Regions from separate parts of the Variovorax sp. PBL-E5 genome, predicted to be linked through region 2. Evidence: predicted binding sites of a transcription regulator. Region 2 holds the regulator's gene; the other holds the start of a gene.
What was found. Region 2 encodes NrdR, which represses ribonucleotide reductase genes. Its sites were predicted from a motif close to CACNANATNTNGTG; they were not measured.
Positions count from the first base shown of each region.

Region 1: WDLP6_RS04600 (ribonucleoside-diphosphate reductase subunit alpha) is a predicted target of NrdR. The motif match lies at 5,870-5,883, and genes of this name have one in related genera.

Region 1 is NZ_LR594671.1:935,181-944,253, forward strand. Features, by position in the region: gene WDLP6_RS04585 (carbohydrate kinase family protein) at 1-736, shown strand, start outside; gene WDLP6_RS04590 (histone H1-like DNA-binding protein) at 804-1,268, opposite strand; gene WDLP6_RS04595 (ribonucleotide-diphosphate reductase subunit beta) at 1,465-2,691, opposite strand; gene WDLP6_RS04600 (ribonucleoside-diphosphate reductase subunit alpha) at 2,842-5,757, opposite strand; gene ampD (1,6-anhydro-N-acetylmuramyl-L-alanine amidase AmpD) at 6,106-6,702, opposite strand; gene WDLP6_RS04610 (sigma-54-dependent transcriptional regulator) at 6,689-8,200, opposite strand; gene WDLP6_RS04615 (sensor histidine kinase) at 8,205-9,073, opposite strand, start outside.
Region 2 is NZ_LR594671.1:2,313,270-2,322,342, forward strand. Features, by position in the region: gene WDLP6_RS11295 (pilus assembly protein) at 1-3,559, shown strand, start outside; gene WDLP6_RS11300 (type IV pilin protein) at 3,575-4,036, shown strand; gene nrdR (transcriptional regulator NrdR) at 4,037-4,480, opposite strand; gene glyA (serine hydroxymethyltransferase) at 4,496-5,740, opposite strand; ZMP/ZTP riboswitch at 5,782-5,908, opposite strand; gene WDLP6_RS11315 (lytic transglycosylase domain-containing protein) at 5,947-6,786, opposite strand; gene WDLP6_RS11320 (DUF748 domain-containing protein) at 7,385-9,073, shown strand, end outside.

The DNA of each region.
Region 1 (9,073 bases), 1.4 Mb from region 2:
CCTCCGCGCGCTCGGCGGCACTGCATTGCCAATGGCGACGGTCGGAAGCGACGGCGGCGATTACCTGGAACGCCTGCGTGCGCTCGGCATCAGCACCGAGTTCGTGCGGCAGGTGGACGACAGCTTCACCGCCCAGGCCATGATCATGAACGACCGCGACAACAACCAGATCACTGCATTCCATCCGGGCGCGATGCAGCAGGCGCACATCACGCGTGTGGTCGCGCGCGAGGACATTCGACTCGGCATCGTTGCGCCGGACGGCCGCGAGGCGATGCTGCAGCACGCGGAGCAGTTCAAGGCGGCGGGCATTCCTTTCGTGTTCGATCCGGGCCAGGGCTTGCCGATGTTCGACGGCAAGGAGCTCGCGCACTTCGTCGACCTGGCCAGCTGGGTGGTGGTCAACGACTACGAGGGAAAGATGCTGTCGCAGCGCACCGGGTGGAGCCTTGCCGACATCTCGAAGCGCGTACGCGGATTGGTGGTGACCCTGGCGGCCGAAGGCTGCGAGGTGTGGACCCACGGCGAGCGCGAGCATGTTCCCGGCGTGACGCCTGCCGCCGTGGTCGAGCCCACCGGCTGCGGTGATGCCTGGCGCGGTGCGCTGCTCTTCGGTCTCGAGCAGGACTGGCCGCTTGCGCGCTGCGCAGCGCTGGGCAATCGCATCGGTGCGCTCAAGATCGCGCAGCGAGGCCCTCAGAACTACCAAGTCGATCTCAAAGCGCTCGGCCTTTGAAGTAGCCGCATAAAAAAGCCCGACACCGCAAGGTGCCGGGCTTTTGCCTTCAAGGCCGCTGAAAGACTCAGGGCTTGCTGGCCGTCGGAAACGGCCATGCTGCCTGTGGGTTCAGCGTCGTTTGCGCCGCAGGAGCAGGCGCTACGGCGGCCTTGGCGGGCGCTTTCGCGGCCTTCTTGGCAGCAGGCTTCTTCGCTGCTTTCTTGGCAGCAGGCTTTTTGGCTGCAGCCTTTTTCGCAGGGGCCTTCTTGGCAGCGGCCTTTTTCGCCGGTGCCTTCTTGGCTGCAGCCTTCTTGGCCGGCGCCTTCTTGGCAGCGGCCTTCTTCGCCGGCGCCTTCTTGGCCGGAGCCTTCTTCGCAGCAGCCTTCTTCGCCGGTGCCTTCTTGGCGGCTACCTTCTTGGCCGGAGCCTTCTTCGCAGCGACCTTCTTGGCCGGCGCCTTCTTGGCGGCTACCTTCTTCGCTGGTGCCTTCTTGGCCGGGGCCTTCTTTGCAGCGGCTTTCTTAGCCGGCGCTTTCTTTGCAGTTGCCATTTCTATTTCTCCTGATCAAGTTGAAAAATCAACCTTTTGAAGCACTCCACGCATGTTGGTCAGCGTGAAGCGATTCATGGCGTTGGATCAAGATCCAGCACCATGAACACCTGAGCCTTCGTCGGCGCCGCACTCTTCGGTGCGATCGGCGGCAAGGGCAATTCCTGAATTCACCTTATTGTTTTGTCGCAAAAATTCAATCCCAGGAGAGCGCACCACCCGACTGATACTCGATCACACGGGTTTCGAAGAAGTTGCGCTCCTTCTTCAGGTCGATCATTTCGCTCATCCAGGGGAATGGGTTTTCTTCGTTCGGGAAGAGCGTCTCAAGGCCGATCTGCTGCGCGCGCCGGTTGGCGATGTAGCGCAGGTAGCCCTTGAACATGGAGGCGTTCATGCCGAGCACGCCGCGCGGCATGGTGTCTTCGGCATATTTGTATTCGAGCTCGACGGCCTTCATGAAGAGCGCCTTGATCTCTGCCTTGAACTCGGAGGTCCAGAGGTTCGGATTCTCGAGCTTCAACTGGTTGATCAGGTCGATGCCGAAATTGCAGTGCATCGACTCATCGCGCAGGATGTACTGGTACTGCTCGGCGGCACCGGTCATCTTGTTCTGGCGGCCGAGCGCAAGGATCTGCGTGAAGCCGACGTAGAAGAACAGGCCTTCCATCAGGCAGGCGAAGACGATCAGCGACTTGAGCAGCGTTTGGTCGCTTTCGTGCGTGCCGGTGTGGAAGTGCGGGTCGCTGATGGCCTCGATGAACGGGATCAGGAACTGGTCCTTCTCGCGGATCGAAGGCACCTCGTTGTAGGCGTTGAAGATCTCGCTCTCGTCAAGGCCGAGCGATTCGACGATGTACTGGTAGGCGTGGGTGTGGATCGCCTCTTCGAAAGCCTGACGCAGCAGGAACTGGCGGCACTCCGGCGCCGTGATGTGGCGGTAGGTGCCCAGCACGATGTTGTTGGCGGCCAGCGAATCGGCGGTCACGAAGAAGCCGAGATTGCGCTTGACGATGCGGCGCTCGTCCTCGGTGAGGCCGTTCGGGTCTTTCCAGAGCGCGATGTCGCGCGTCATGTTCACTTCCTGCGGCATCCAGTGATTGGCGCAGGTGGCAAGGTACTTCTCCCAGGCCCACTTGTACTTGAACGGAACCAGCTGGTTGACGTCGGTCTGGCCATTGATGATGCGCTTGTCCGCGGCCTTGACGCGGCGTGCGGCAGGTACGGCGGGTGCTTGAGGTGCGAGAGCTCGGGGTGTCGGCACCGCGGCGCCGTCATCGAGGGTGCGCAAGGCCGGAGCGATTTGCGAAGTCGGAAGCTCCGCCGAGCGGCTGGCTTGCGCGCCGCTGTTCGATGAGTGCCGCAATCCTTGTGGCAGATCCTTTGGCAAGGAGGGCTTGACTTCTTCGTCCCAGGTCAACATAGAAAAATCCAATGCTCAAATTATGTGAGCAACGATGTGAGTTGCAAAGTGCTCCTTCACATCGCGCTCCAATTATGTTGTCGTTATGTTGTTCGCATGCATCGCAATTTGTCAGGCGATGCCGCGAATCGCGGCCTCCTCATGCCGACGTCACTGACAGGCTTCGCACGTCGGATCGTCCACGCCGCAGAACGCGATGTCGGTTGCAGGCATCGCGCTCATCTGTGCTTGCGCTGCGAGCGCCGCCGCTTCGAGTGCGCTCATGCCCGACGATGCATCGCCGCTGCCCGACGACACGGCGTTGAGCCGGCCCGATTGAACGGTGGATTTCTCGGCGTGCGTCGCGCTCTGCGTGCGCAGGTAGTAGGTGGTCTTCAGGCCGCGCAGCCAGGCGAGCTTGTAGGTGTCGTCGAGCTTCTTGCCCGAGGCGCCGGCCATGTAGATGTTGAGCGACTGTGCCTGGTCGATCCACTTCTGGCGACGTGCGGCCGCCTCGACCAGCCAGGTGGTCTCGACCTCGAACGCGGTCGCGTAGAGCGCCTTCACATCCTGCGGCACGCGGTCGATGGGACGCAGCGAACCATCGAAGTGCTTGAGGTCCATCACCATCACGTCGTCCCACAGGCCCAGGCGCTTGAGGTCGCGCACCAGGTAGTGGTTGATGACGGTGAACTCGCCGGAGAGGTTCGACTTGACGGAGAGATTGCCGAAGCAGGGCTCGATCGACGCGTCGACGCCGATGATGTTGGAGATGGTTGCGGTCGGTGCGATGGCGACGCAGTTGGAGTTGCGCATGCCGTCGGTCTTGATCTTCTGGCGCAGCGCATTCCAGTCGAGCGTGGACGAGCGGTCCACCTCGACATAGCCGCCGCGCGCCTTCTCCAGCAGGTCGAGCGTGTCGGGAGGCAGGATTCCCTTGTCCCACAGCGAACCCTTGTAGCTCGAGTACTTGCCGCGTTCGCGGGCCAGATCGGTCGAGGCCCAGTAGGCGTGGTAGCAGATCGCTTCCATCGATTCGTCGGCGAACTGCACCGCCTCCTGCGAGGCGTAGGGGATGCGCAACTCGTACAACGCGTCCTGGAAACCCATCACGCCGAGGCCGACCGGGCGGTGGCGCAGGTTGGAATCGCGCGCTTTCTTGACCGCGTAGTAGTTGATGTCGATCACGTTGTCGAGCATGCGCATCGCGGTCGAAATCGTTCGCTTGAGCTTTTCCTGGTCGACCGCGCCGTCCTTCAGGTGCTGCAGCAGGTTGACCGAGCCGAGGTTGCAGACCGCGGTTTCGGTGTCGCTGGTGTTGAGCGTGATCTCCGTGCACAGGTTCGAGGAATGGACCACGCCGGCGTGCTGCTGGGGCGAGCGCACGTTGCAGGCGTCCTTGAACGTGATCCACGGATGCCCGGTCTCGAACAGCATCGTGAGCATCTTGCGCCACAGGTCGGTCGCCTGGACCGTGCGGCTCGGTTTGATCTCGCCGCGCGCAGCCTTTTCTTCGTAGGCGACGTAGGCGGTTTCGAAGTCGATGCCGAACTTGTCGTGCAGGTCGGGCACGTTGGAGGGCGAGAACAGCGTCCAGTTGCCCTTCTCCATCACGCGGCGCATGAACAGATCGGGGATCCAGTTCGCCGTGTTCATGTCGTGGGTGCGGCGGCGGTCGTCGCCGGTGTTCTTGCGCAGTTCGAGGAATTCCTCGATGTCGAGATGCCAGCTTTCCAGGTAGGTGCAGACCGCGCCCTTGCGCTTGCCGCCCTGGTTGACCGCCACGGCCGTGTCGTTCACGACTTTGAGGAAGGGAACGACGCCCTGCGATTCGCCGTTGGTGCCCTTGATGTGGCTGCCGAGCGCACGCACGCGCGTCCAGTCGTTGCCCAGGCCGCCGGCGAACTTGGACAGCAGCGCGTTTTCCTTGATCGACTCGTAGATGCCGTCGAGGTCATCCGGCACCGTGGTCAGGTAGCAGCTCGACAGCTGCGAGCGCAGGGTGCCGCTGTTGAAGAGCGTCGGCGTGCTCGACATGAAGTCGAAGGACGAGAGCACTTCGTAGAACTCGATCGCGCGCGCTTCGCGGTCGATCTCGTTCAGGGCGAGACCCATCGAGACGCGCATGAAGAAAGCCTGCGGCAGTTCGATGCGGGTCTTGCGCACGTGCAGGAAGTAGCGGTCGTAGAGCGTCTGCAGGCCGAGGTAGTCGAACTGCAGATCGCGTTCGGGCTTGAGCGCGGCACCCAGGCGGTTCAGGTCGTACTGCAGCAGCTTCTCGTCGAGCAGTTCGTTGTCGACGCCCTTCTTGATGAACTGCGGGAAGTAGTCGGCATAGGCCTGCGCGCGTTCTGCGGGCATCACCTCCCGGCCGATGATCTCCTTGAAGATCGTGTGCAGGAGCAGGCGAGCGGTGGCGAAGGTGTAGTCGGGATCCTTCTCGATCAGCGTGCGGGCGGCGAGGATCGAGGCCTTGTAGACCTCGTCGAGCGGCACGCCGTCGTAGAGATTGCGCATCGTCTCGGCCTGGATCGGCGCGGCCGTGATGCTGTCGCCCAGGCCTTCGCAGGCGGACTCGATCAGGCCACGGAGTTCGTTGAGGTCAAGCGCGACGCGTTCGCCGCGGTCCAGCACGTGCAGCGTGGGCGCTGCCGCCTGCGCATGTTGCTCGCCTGCCTTCGAGCGTTCCTGCGAACGGCGTTCGCGGTACAGCACGTAGGCGCGGGCGATCTCGTGGTGGCCGCCGCGCATCAGGCCGAGCTCGACCTGATCCTGCACGTCCTCGATGTGGAAGGTGCCGCCGCCCGGACGCGAACGGACCATCGCGCGCACCACGGCCTGGGTCAGGGTATCGACCGTTTCGCGAACGCTTGCCGAGGCCGCACCCTGCGTGCCGTGCACGGCAAGAAAGGCCTTCATCATGGCGATCGCGATCTTGTTGGGCTCGAAGGGCACGACCGCGCCGTTGCGGCGAATGATCTGGTAGTGCGCGAGCGCGTTGCCGGCGGTCGAGCCTGCGACGTCACGATTTTGCGGCGTCGAGGGAACGGCGCGAGAGGTGGATGGGGTGTTCAGGGCGGTTTGCATTCAGTCCTCGGTTGGCAATTCTTGTTGGGCCGGCGGTGCCGAGACAGCCGGGGCCCCGGCTTCGAGCGCGGGGCAGTACACACTATATCTAGGGTCTGAGGGGTCTACAACCCACTAGATATAGTGTTTTTCACCGACTTCAACGGATGAATACATTGTGGGTATAGGCCCAGTGGTCACGCAGACCGCATCGATACTGGACCACCGTAGCGCAGGCCGCGACATGCGGTCGTTTCCAGCGCTTTTGAACCTGAAAGGCGCATGGTTGCTGCACTCTCGGTTTCGCACCAAGGCTGTTGCCGTGCCGCGTCAGTTCTGCATGAGCCGCAGCCGCGCGATTGAAAAAATTCAGCGCATCGGAATGCCATCGGGGAACATCGCGCGATCCCAGCCGAGCTGTCGCTGCAGAAGGGCCCAGTCGAAGCCGCTGCCGGGATCTTGCTTCCGGCCCGCCGCGATGTGTTCGTGGCCTGCGATGAACGCGATCGCGTGGCGCTGCGCGATCGCGGGGCACAGGCTGGCGAGCGTTTCGTACTGGGCGTCCTCGAAAGCCTCGCCTTCCAGTCCCTCGAGCTCGATGCCGATCGAATCGTCGTTGCAGTTCGGTCGTCCGCGCCACGACGATGCGCCGGCGTGCCATGCGCGGTCGTCGCAGCTCACGAACTGCCACAGCTCGCCGTTGCGCCGAACATAGAAATGCGCCGACACCTCGAGGCCGCGAATCGTGCCGAAGTAGGGATGCGCATCCCAGTCCAGCCGGTTGGTGAAGAGCTGCTGCACTTCGTCGCCGCCATAGCGGCCCGGCGGCAGGCTGATCGAATGCAGCACGATCAGGTCGATCTGCGCGCCGGCCGGCCGTGGTCCGAAATTCGGAGAACGCAACGGCCTGGCAAAGCGATACCAACCCGCGCGCCAGAGGTCGGCGCCGGCTTCACTCATCGGCATTGGCGCCATGCGGCTCTTCGCCGTTCGGTGTCGCGATGCCCAGCCGGGCGATCCGGTATCGGATCTGTCTCAGACTCAGGCCGAGCCGGGCTGCCGCTGCCGTCCGGTTGAACCCGCTGTCCTGCAGTGCGCGGACCAGGATCTCGCGCTCCTGCTGATCGAGGTAGGTCTGGAGATCGTTCGGGACGGCCGACTGCGGCTTTGCTTCCGGAATCGGCGCGGCTTCGGCGGGCTTCGACGCGGCAACCGGCGCTTCGGATGCCAGCGCGATCGGCGCCGCCGTGCTGTCCACGAAATCGAGGTGAAGCACGTCGCCGTCGCTCAGCGCCACCGCGCGGTGCAGCAGGTTCTCGAGTTCGCGGACGTTGCCATGCAAGGGATGCTCCGTCAGGCGCTGGAGCACTTCGGCCGACAGCGTCGGTGCCGGCATCTGGGCATCCCGCGCGATGCGCTCGAGCAGCGCATGGCAGAGCGCGGGCAGGTCCTCGCGGCGCTCGCGCAGCGCGGGCACGGCGATCTCGATCACGTTGAGGCGATAGAAAAGATCCTGCCGAAACCGCCCCGCCTGAACTTCGGCGTGCAGGTCCTTGTGCGTGGCGCTCACGACGCGAACGTCGACTGCGTCTTCCTGGGTCGAGCCGATCGGACGCACGCTGCGCTCCTGGATGGCGCGCAGCAATTTCGATTGCATGGCCAGCGGCAGGTCGCCGATCTCGTCGAGGAACAAGGTGCCCCCGCGTGCGGCCTGGAAGTAGCCGTCGCGGTCCTGCGAGGAGCCGGTGTAGGAACCCTTCAGCGCGCCGAAGAACTCGGCTTCGAGCAGGTTCTCGGGGATGGCGCCGCAATTGACGGCGACGAAGGGCCCGTCGCTGCGCTGGCTGCAGGCATGCACGGCGCGGGCCGCGAGTTCCTTGCCGGTGCCGGATTCGCCGCGAACCAGCACCGGCGCCATGCCGCGCGCGACCTTGGCAATGCGGGACTTGACCAGACGCATCGCCTCGGAGTCTCCGACCAGCCGGTCGAGTGCCGCGACGCCGCTGCTGCCGATTGTCGCCGTCTTCGTTTCATCGTCCGTCGGACGCACCGGCCGGCCCGCCGCCGACTGTATCGGGGTCTGCACGGCCGACGCCACCACGGCGCGGAACTGCTTCAGGTCGACCGGCTTGGTGAGGTAGTCGAAGGCGCCGGCCTTGAGCGCCTCGACGGCGTTCTCGGCTGAGCCGTAGGCCGTCATCACGATGCATCGCTCGCCGCGCTGCTCCTGCTGTACGCGCTGCAGGATCTCGAGCCCGAGGCCGTCGGGCAACCGCATGTCGGTGATCACGGCATCGAAGCGACCCGCGTCCAGTTGCTGCCGGGCTTCCGAGACGCTGCCCGCCGACTCGACGCCGTAGCCCTCGCGCAGCAGCGTGAGTTCGTAGAGCGTGCGCAGATCGGGCTCGTCGTCGACCACCAGGATCTGGGCGGCACGAGGCGCTGACGGATGGGAGGTGCTCACGCCGCTATTGTGTCAGCCGCGTTTCGGCCGCAGCGAAGGTGATGAAGAATTCATTGCCTTCGGGCCCGGCCGCGGTCAGGGCGCGGCGTTCATAGCCGATCGTTGCGCCATGACGCTCGCAGAGTTCGCGGCACAGGAAAAGCCCGAGCCCGCTGGAACGGCTTTCGGAGGAAAAGAAAGGCTCGAACAAGTGGCGCTGCACCGCCGGCTCGAGCGGCGCGCCGTCGCTCCAGATCTGCAGACTGGCGTGGCCGCCAGCGTTGAAGCCGGTCGCCACCTGGATCGCGCCGTCGCGGTCGCTGGCATAGCGCGCGGCGTTGTCGAGCAGGTTCACGAGGATGCGACGCAAATGCTCGACATCGAAGCGCACGTCGCTCGGGCCCGCATCGAGCGTCAGCCGCACGCCCTGATGCTGCACATGGTGAATCCATTCTTCCGCCAGTGCGCGCACGGTCGGGTCGAGCGCCACCTGCTCGCCGAGCGGCAGCACGCGCTGCTGGCGCACCCGCGCGACATCGAGGACGTCGTCCACGATGCGCGAAAGGCGCTGCGCGTTCTGCTGCACCATCGTCGTCAGCTGGCGGTGAGCGGGATCGACCAGGTCTTCGCCCAGGAGCGCGCTGGCCTGGGTGATGGCGGCCAGCGGATTGCGGATCTCGTGCGCGACGGCCGCCGACATGCGGCCCATGGCGGCCAGCTTCTCGGTGCGGATGCGCGCCTCGAGTTCGCGCAGGTCCTGCAGGAACATGACGCAGAGGCTTTCGGCCTGGGGATCCCGGGTCGGTGTCAGCCGGGTGCGCACGCGGACTTCCCGCGCCGCACCGTGCGGCTGCGCGATCGGCGTCTCCTTCGATTGCGGCGTGTGCCGCACGA
Region 2 (9,073 bases):
AAAACGCATCGCATGGACCGTGGCGGCCGTCCTGGTGACAGTCCGTGCGGAGGCTGCGATCTCGCAACTGCCCTTGGTGACGACGAACGTCACGGTGCCACCGAATCTGATGTTCACGCTGGACGATTCCGGATCGATGGACTTCGAATGCTTTCCGGATTCGATGTGCACCACGCCGGACGGCGTCGTGTACGCAGGCGTCGTTCCATGGGGCTTTGGCATTTTCAAGAACGCGGTCATCACCTATGACGGCAGCAGCCTGCTGGCGCGGCAAGCCCGGTCGACCAGGAACCCGCTCTACTACAACCCGGCCGTGACGTACCGGCCATGGCTCAAGTCCGACGGCACGCGCTTTCCCACTTATCCCGCCAATGCCGCACCCGTGGACCCTCGGGCGCCCGCCACGACGGTCGACCTCACCGGGCTTCCGAAGCTGATGACTGCGCGATGGTGCTCCGACCTGGCGAACTGCGTCGACAGCGAGCGTTCCGCTCCCATCGCGCAGTACTACACCCTCAAGGCCGGCGCAAGCGGCGACCTGCTCAGCGACTACCGCCAGAACTTGATCACCAACCTTCCGGGGTGGCCACAAACCTTTCCCAAGAACCCGAATCGTGTGGATTGCGTGTCCCCGACGTTGTGCACCTACGCCGAGGAAATCCAGAACTTCACGAACTGGTTCGTCTATGCGCGTTCGCGCCTGCGGGTGGCCATCGGCGGGACGTCCGAAGCATTCGCCCTGGTGCCTCCGAGCTACCGTGTCGGCTACGGAACGATCAATGAAGTCCCCACGCTTGTCGATGGCGTCAACAACAACGCCGTTCGCATGGGAGTGCGCCCGTTCATCGGCACGCCCAAGGACAACTTCTATGCGCAGCTCCAGAGCGCGGGCACGCAACCGAACGGCACGCCGCTTCGCCGTGCGATGGACGACGTCGGGCAGTACTTTTCGCGAACCGATGCCCAGTCGCCCTGGGCGAGCGATCCGTCCGTCGGAGAAAGCCCCGCGAACCATCTGAGTTGCCGGCGCGCCTACCACGTGTTGATGACCGACGGCTTGTGGAACAGCACCGCCGCCCAGACTGCCGGCGCCAACGCTGATGCGGACAACACGGTGGGCCCGCTGATCACGAGTGCCGACGGCAAGACGAGCTACCAATACCATCCGGCGCCGCCTTACGCGGGTCCCGGCGAGTCTTCGCTTGCCGACGTGGCGATGTATTACTGGAATCACGATCTGCGCCCTGACCTGCCGAACGACATGCCGGTGACCGGAAGCGACCCGGCTTTCTGGCAGCACATGGTCAACTACACCATTGCCTTCGGTGTGAACGGCAAGCTGCGCAACCCCGAGGACTTGCCGGCCCTCCAGGCCGGGACCGCGAGTTGGGGCACCGTCGGCGACGACAGTTCGAAGGTGGACGATCTCTGGCACGCCGCCATCAACAGCCGGGGGATTGCCAGGAGCGCGTCCAGCATCACCGACTACACCGCGGCGCTGACTTCGATCATCCAGGACATCCAGACCCGTGACAGCAGCGAGGCCGGCGTGGCCTTATCGAGTCGAAGCTATTCCAGCTCGACGCTCGAATATGTTCCGAGCTATCGTGCGACCGACTGGAACGGCGACGTCCAGGCAGTGAAACTCACCGATGGCAGCAACGTCTGGCTGGCGTCGCAGCAGCTTCCCGCAGCGTCCGCCCGCAATATCTTCACCTTCACGAACACGGCGACCAAGGGCGTGCCCTTCACGCTCTCTGCGCTCGATGCGGCTGGCATGACCTCGCAGCTCGATGCGAGCAATGCGTCGGCGCTGATTCCCTACCTGCGCGGAGATCGCACGGGGGAGGGCACCACGTTCAGAAAGCGCACGGGCGCGATCGGGGACATCGTGAATTCCTCGCCGGCCCTGGTGAAGGATCTCTTCGACGGCCAGTACGACTTCCTTGCCACTTCGACGCCGGGGCAGTCCAGCTATCAGCGCTTCATCAACGCCAAGAAGTTTCGCGAGGCCCAACTGTTCGTCGGCGCCAACGACGGCATGCTCCATGCGTTCGATGCGACCGATGGCATCGAATCTTTCGCGTTCATGCCGCGTGCCGTGCTCGGCACCGTCAAGCAGCTGGCCGATCCTGCCTACGCGCATCGCTTTTTCGTCGATGGGCCGCTGACCGAGACCGACGTCTACGATGGTTCGGCCTCCAAGTGGCGCAACCTCGTTCTCGGCGCAGGGGGAGCCGGCGCCAAGAACCTGTTCGCGATCAATGTGCCGGTTGCGGCCTTTCCCGCGAAAGGCGACCCGGTGCCGTTGACGCGCGCCCAATCCACACCCGGCGGCAGCGACATCCTGTGGGAGATCGATGCCACGAACCCGTCTTTTTCCGAACTCGGCTACGTGTTGCAAGCGCCGGCCGCCGGCATCCTGAAGGATGGCCGCTGGGTCGTCGTGATCGGCAATGGCTATGAAAGCGCAACCGGCCGGGCGCAGCTGTACCTGATCGATGCCATCACCGGATCGCGCTTGGCGGTCCTGGACACGGGCGTCGGCTCGCTCGCGGCGCCCAACGGCCTGGGCGGCGTGACCCTCGTTCGCGACGGCACGCAGCGCGTCGTGGCCGCCTATGCCGGCGACCTGGCGGGCAATCTGTGGAAGTTCGACCTGTCATCTCCCACGCCTTCCGAGTGGCGGGTGGCGTTCGGCGGACTGCCGTTCTTCAAGGCGGCGAACCGCCAGGGCCAGCCCGAGCCGATCACTGCCGCGCCAGCCTTCACGCGCCATCCGCTGGGCGGGACGATGCTTTTCGTCGGCACCGGCAAGCTCCAGGATGCGGGTGACCAGGACGTCCTGGCCGAGCGCAGCATCTACGGCGTATGGGACACGGTCGCCATCGGAACGCCTTCGAGCAATAGCGGCGACAGGATCACCGACAACGCGAGTCTGGTGACGCAGACCCTCTCCAACCTGGCGGTCGGCGGCGCGACGGGGCGCTACTTCGCGATCAGCAACAACCCGGTCGACTATGGCTCCGGCGCCAATGCACAGAAACGCGGTTGGCAGGTCCATTTGACGATCGCCGCGGGGCTGCGGTCGATTTCTGCGCCGCAAGTCGATGGCGGCCGCGTGATCATCGACACCATGGTCCCGGCCGCCACGGGGAACGGATGCGCGCCGGCATCTTTGGGGTCCTACACCTTTGTCGTGGATCCGTTCAGCGGGGCTCCGGGCCTCCCAGGACCGACCTTCGACACCAGCGGCGACGGCAAGCTCGACGGCGCGGACGACGCGACAGCCGCCGTGACGCTTTTCTCTACCACCGGCAAGCGAACGATCCTCCACTATTCAGGCTCGCTGATCGGCCTCGAAGGCGCGGGTACGGTTCGCTCCGAGGGCAATGGCTCGAGCAACGCAGGATCTGGCCGCAGCGGCTCGAGCAGCGCCGGGCCTGGCGGCAACGGCTCGAACACGGCCGGTCGCACGACCGAGGAGCAGAAGACCCAATTGCTCAAATCGCCCACCGGGCGGCAATGGCGGCAGATCATCACGCCGCCGTCGTATTGAAGACGAGGCCGCACGATGAAAACGTCTTTCGCGTCCCGGCACCGCGCGCTCGGCTTCACCCTGATCGAAGTCATGATCGTGGTCGCCATCGTGGCCATCCTCGCATCGATCGCACTGCCGAGCTACCTCGAGTCCATACGCAAATCGAGGCGTGCGGAAGCTCGGGCGCAGTTGATGGAAGCCATGCAGTACATGCAGCGCTTCTACAGTCAGAATGACAATTTCAAGAGGGCCGTCGGTACGGAAGCCGACATGGTGCTGCCTGATGCCCTGATGGTCGTGCCCAGGCAAGGTGCGCAGACTTACACGATCGACTTCGTGACAGGCACTTTGCAGCCCGGTTCGTTCACGCTTGCGGCCATTCCTGCCGGCGCGATGAAGGGCGACCGCTGCGGCACCTTGCAAATCAACAGCGCCGGGCGCCGGACCATCGTCGACGCAAGGCCTGGCGTGACGGCCGACGACTGCTGGCGCTGATCAGATATCCCTGAGCAGTTGCCGGAACTCGTCCACGTCCTCGAAGCTGCGATACACGGATGCGAAGCGCACGTAGGCCACCTTGTCCATGCGCTTGAGTTCGCGCATGACAAGTTCGCCGACCTTGGTGGACTCGATTTCGCGCAGGCCGCTCGCCAGCAGCTTCTGTTCGATCCGCAGCAGCGCGATGTCGATCTGCTCGATGGTCACCGGTCGCTTGCGCAGCGCCAGCATCATCGATGCGCGCACCTTGCCCGTGTCGAAATCGGCACGGCTGCCGTCCTTCTTGACCACGACGGGGAAGTTCACGTCGGGCCGCTCGTAGGTTGTAAAGCGCTTGTCGCAGGCACCGCACTGCCGCCGGCGCCGCACGAAGTCGCCATCTTCCGAGACGCGGGTCTCGACGACCTGCGTTTCGAGGTGACCGCAAAAAGGGCATTTCATGCGGCCGTCGCCAAATCAGAAGTAGACGGGGAAGCGGCTCGTCAATGCGTGGACCTTGTCGCGCACGCCGGCGATGTTGGCTGCGTCGCGCGGGTTCTCCAGCACATCGGCGATCAGGTTCGCGGTGGCGCGCGCCTCTTCGTCCTTGAAGCCGCGGGTCGTCATCGCCGGGGTGCCGATGCGCACGCCGCTGGTGACCATCGGCTTTTCCGGATCGTTCGGGATCGCGTTCTTGTTGATCGTCATGTGGGCGCTGCCCAGTACGGCTTCGGCCTCCTTGCCGGTGATGCCCTTGGCGCGCAGGTCGACCAGCATGACATGGCTCTCGGTGCGGCCGCTCACGATGCGCAGGCCGCGTTCGGTGAGCGTCTCGGCGACGATCCGGGCGTTCTTGACCACCTGCTGCTGGTAGGCCTTGAATTCCGGCGAGAGCGCTTCCTTGAAGGCCACGGCCTTGGCCGCGATCACGTGCATCAGAGGGCCGCCTTGCAGGCCGGGGAAGATGGCGCTGTTGATCGCCTTCTCGTGTTGCGACTTCATCAGGATGATGCCCCCGCGCGGACCGCGCAGGCTCTTGTGGGTGGTCGAGGTCACCACGTCCGCATGCGGCACCGGATTGGGATATTCGCCCGCTGCGACCAGGCCTGCGTAGTGCGCGATGTCGACCATGAAGATCGCGCCGACGTCCCTGGCCACCTTGGCGAAGCGTTCGAAATCGATGCGCAGCGAATAGGCCGAGGCGCCCGCGATGATCAGCTTGGGCATGGCGTCACGGGCTTTGCGCTCCATCGCGTCGTAGTCGATCTCTTCCTTGGCGTCGAGACCATAGCTCACGACGTTGAACCATTTGCCGCTCATGTTGAGCGGCATGCCGTGCGTCAGGTGACCGCCCTCGGCCAGGCTCATGCCCATGATGGTGTCGCCGGGCTTCAGGAAGGCCAGCATCACGGCCTCGTTGGCCGAGGCGCCGCAATGCGCCTGGACGTTGGCGGCCTCGGCGCCGAACAGCTGCTTGACGCGGTCGATGGCCAACTGTTCGGCCACGTCGACGTGCTCGCAGCCGCCGTAGTAGCGCTTGCCCGGGTAGCCCTCGGCGTATTTGTTGGTGAGCTGGGAGCCCTGTGCGGCCATCACCGCCGGCGATGCGTAGTTTTCGCTCGCGATCAGCTCGATATGGTGTTCCTGCCTGGCGTTTTCGGCCTGGATGGCAGCCCAGATTTCGGGGTCGGTCTGTTCGACCAGGATGTTGCGGTTGTACATGGCAGTCCTTTGAGACGATGGTCCTTGTTCTTCAACCAAACAAGGGCTGCCCAGGCGAACGGCGGAACGCCTGCGCGGGATCGCGGGCGGCACGCTTCCCAGTGGTAGTCCACGTCAGCGCAATGCACCTGAAGAGGGTTGCGCCTATCGCCAGTCGCGTGCCGGCCGAGTGTAGCTGACGACAGTGGCCGCCGTCCCGAAAAGGCCTACAGATTCGACAGCAGCGCCACGTTCTGAGTGTTATTCGTCTCCGGCTTGGCGGGCGCCACCACCGGGAGCGGCTGCGTGCGCATGGCCGGCGGCGTCGGCACCGTCGAAGGCGCGCGGCCGTTGACGACCTGGCGCAGGCGCTCCTGCTCGGCGAGCACTTTGCCCGCATAGCCGCCGTCGTCCGTGAGGTTGGCGGCGCCGACGTAATACTTGAGACCCCCCTCGAGAGAGCCGGCGCGCGCGATGCATTCCTGCAGCACCTTGACCCCGACACGCATGTTGGTGACGGGATCGAAGGCGGTGAGCGTGCCGCCGGCACTTTCGTACTTGTCGCCGTGCACGCGGGTCATGACCTGCATCAGGCCCTGGGCCCCGACCTGGCTCTGTGCGAACGGATTGAAGCTGGATTCGACTGCCATGATGGCGAGGATCACCGTCGGATCGAGCTTCGTGCGCTTGCCGAGATCGAACGCCTCGGCCACCAGCACGCTCAGCGGTTCCACGGCCACCCGGTATTTCTTGCTCAGCCAATAGGCGACTGCGGCTTGCTGCCGGGGCAGGTCCAGCGGGCTGGCTGCCGTGGTCCGTTCGATGGCGGTGGGTTCGAGTTCGAGGGCGCTCGCCTCGGGTGCCGGCTTGCGAGACTGGAGCCAGCCCATCAATTGATCTTCGCTCGATTGACGCAGGTCGGGCCGCGCGACGAGCGCCAGGGCGGCGAACACGATCGCCAGGCCGACCAGGGCAAACCCGTTGTGGGTGATTTCAAAAAAGCCGTCAGCCACATCGGACGCAAAGGTCCGGAGCCCGCGGGCCATGGCTGCAAACGCCTGTTTCATCGCTCTTCCTTTCTGTGCGGCACCCAGTCACAAGGCCCGACGGGCGATGCTCAGAGGCGGCGGCGCTTGGATTGGTACGAATCAGGCCCCGCGCGGAAAGAAGGAGGAAATTTGGCGCGGCCGCCTGATCAAGCCGGTGGAATTCGGCAGCGGATTCGGTGAGGCCCGGCTGCGTCGGCAGCTGGGGCAAGGGGCATTCTAGAAGTGGCCAAATACCCGGTCAAGAATAACAAATAGACTTCTTATTCTATTTAACGGTAAGAAAATGTGAGTAATCTTCGCGTGAATCGATCATCGAGGTTTCATTGAAAACGTCATTTGCAATTCGGTCCGTGTCCGCCTACCCTCAAGAAGCCTGAGCTTCAGGCGTTAACCAAGGTCCGGCAGCCCGAGGAGAAATCCAAGGGTTCAGCGGCCGAGGCCCCATGGTGGCAATCTCTTGCTGCCAGCATGGCCGGAACGATTGAACTTCCGGTCGAGCGAAAAGATGGCATGGGCGTTTCACCCGCCATCGAGCCCGGAGACTGGACTTCGCGTCGAGACTCCGGGCTTTCTTGTTTGTGGGAAGCCGGCAGAGTTTGGGGCACACTTGGCGTTGATGAACGCTGCTTCGCTGACAAAGAACAAATGGGTGCGCCGCGGGGTCTTCGCGCTGCTGATACTGTTGGCCTTCTGGGTCCTCACGTGGCTGGCGGTGCCGCCGATTGCCAAGAGCCAGATCCAGAAGATCGCCAGCGAGAAACTGGGTCGCCAGGTCACGGTCGGCAAGATCGATTTCAAACCCTGGACGCTCGAGCTGACCCTGAACGACCTGCGTATCGCCAAGGCCGATGCGAGCGGGCCGCAGGTGGCGATCTCGCGCATCTACGTCGACGCCGAGTTGCAATCGATCCTGCGGCTTGCGCCTGTCATCGACGCGGTCACGGTCCAGTCGCCAGCCATCCTGCTGACGCACCTGGCGGACGGCAAATACGACATCGACGACATCCTGGCCAAGCTCTCCTCGACGCCGGATGCGCCCAAGAGCAGCGAACCCGCGCGCTTCGCGATCTACAACATCACCATTGCCGGCGGGTCGGTCGATTTCGACGACCAGACCGTCAAGCGCAAGCATGAATTGCGCGATTTCGTTCTCAATGTGCCGTTCCTCAGCAACCTGCCGTCGAAACGCGATATCAAGACCGAGCCCAAGCTCGCCTTCGTTCTCAACGGCAGCAAGTTCGACTCGGCGGCGCTCACGACGCCTTTCGCCGACAACCGCAAGACCGATGCCCAGCTGAACTTCAAGGGCCTCGACCTGATACCCTACCTCGGTTACATCCCGGGCGGTCTGCCGGTGGCGCTGCAGGCCGGCACGCTGGATGCAGATCTCAAGATCGATTTCGAGCGCGCCGCTACAGGCGGCCTGCGGATCACCGGCATGGTCGAGGCGCACGGCATCAAGCTGGCGGACTCAAGGAAGCGCGATCTGCTCGGCTTCGAGTCGCTCAAGATCACGCTGGCCGACGTGCGGCCCCTGGACGGTGTCGTTCACCTGGGTGAGGTGGCACTGGCTGCGCCGCACCTGGTGGTGGCACGCGATGCGCAGGGGCAACTGAACCTGCTCGCCACCGATCCGGCCACGGGCGTGACGGAGAAGGTGGCCGCGCCCGCGACGCCGGCCAGCGCAGCGGCACCCAAGGCGATTCCACAGCCGGGCCTGCACGTGCAGGTCGACAAGGTGGCCTTGAGCCGCGGCGAAATCGGCTGGCGCGATCAAACCACCCAGCCGGCCGCGGCCATCGATGTCAAGCAACTCGATGTCGAAGCCAGCGCGGTGACCTGGCCGATGACCAAGCCCGCGCTATTCAGCGGTTCGACCTCCGTCGGCGGCGCGGCGGTCAAGTTCAGCGGCGAGGCGACCGACAAGGTGGCCAACGTCCAGACAGAGGTCGATGCGTTGCCGTTGTCGCTTGCCGCGCCGTATCTCGCTCAAAGCCTCGAGCCGACCCTCGACGGCAAGCTCAGCGGACAGATCGACATCGCATGGGCCCAGCCCAAGCTCAAGTTCAAGGCGCGCCGCGTCGCGGCCGACGGACTGGCGTTGACGCAGGCCAAGACCGCACTGGCGAGCGTCGGGCGATTCGAACTTGTCGATGCCGAAGTCGACATGACCCAGCACACGCTGGCCATCGCATCCTTCACGGCCACCAATCCCAAGGTCCGCGTCGAGCGGGACAACCAGAAGCGCTGGATGTTCGAACGCTGGCTGAAGGCGCCACCCGGCGGCAGCCAGAGTGGCACGGCC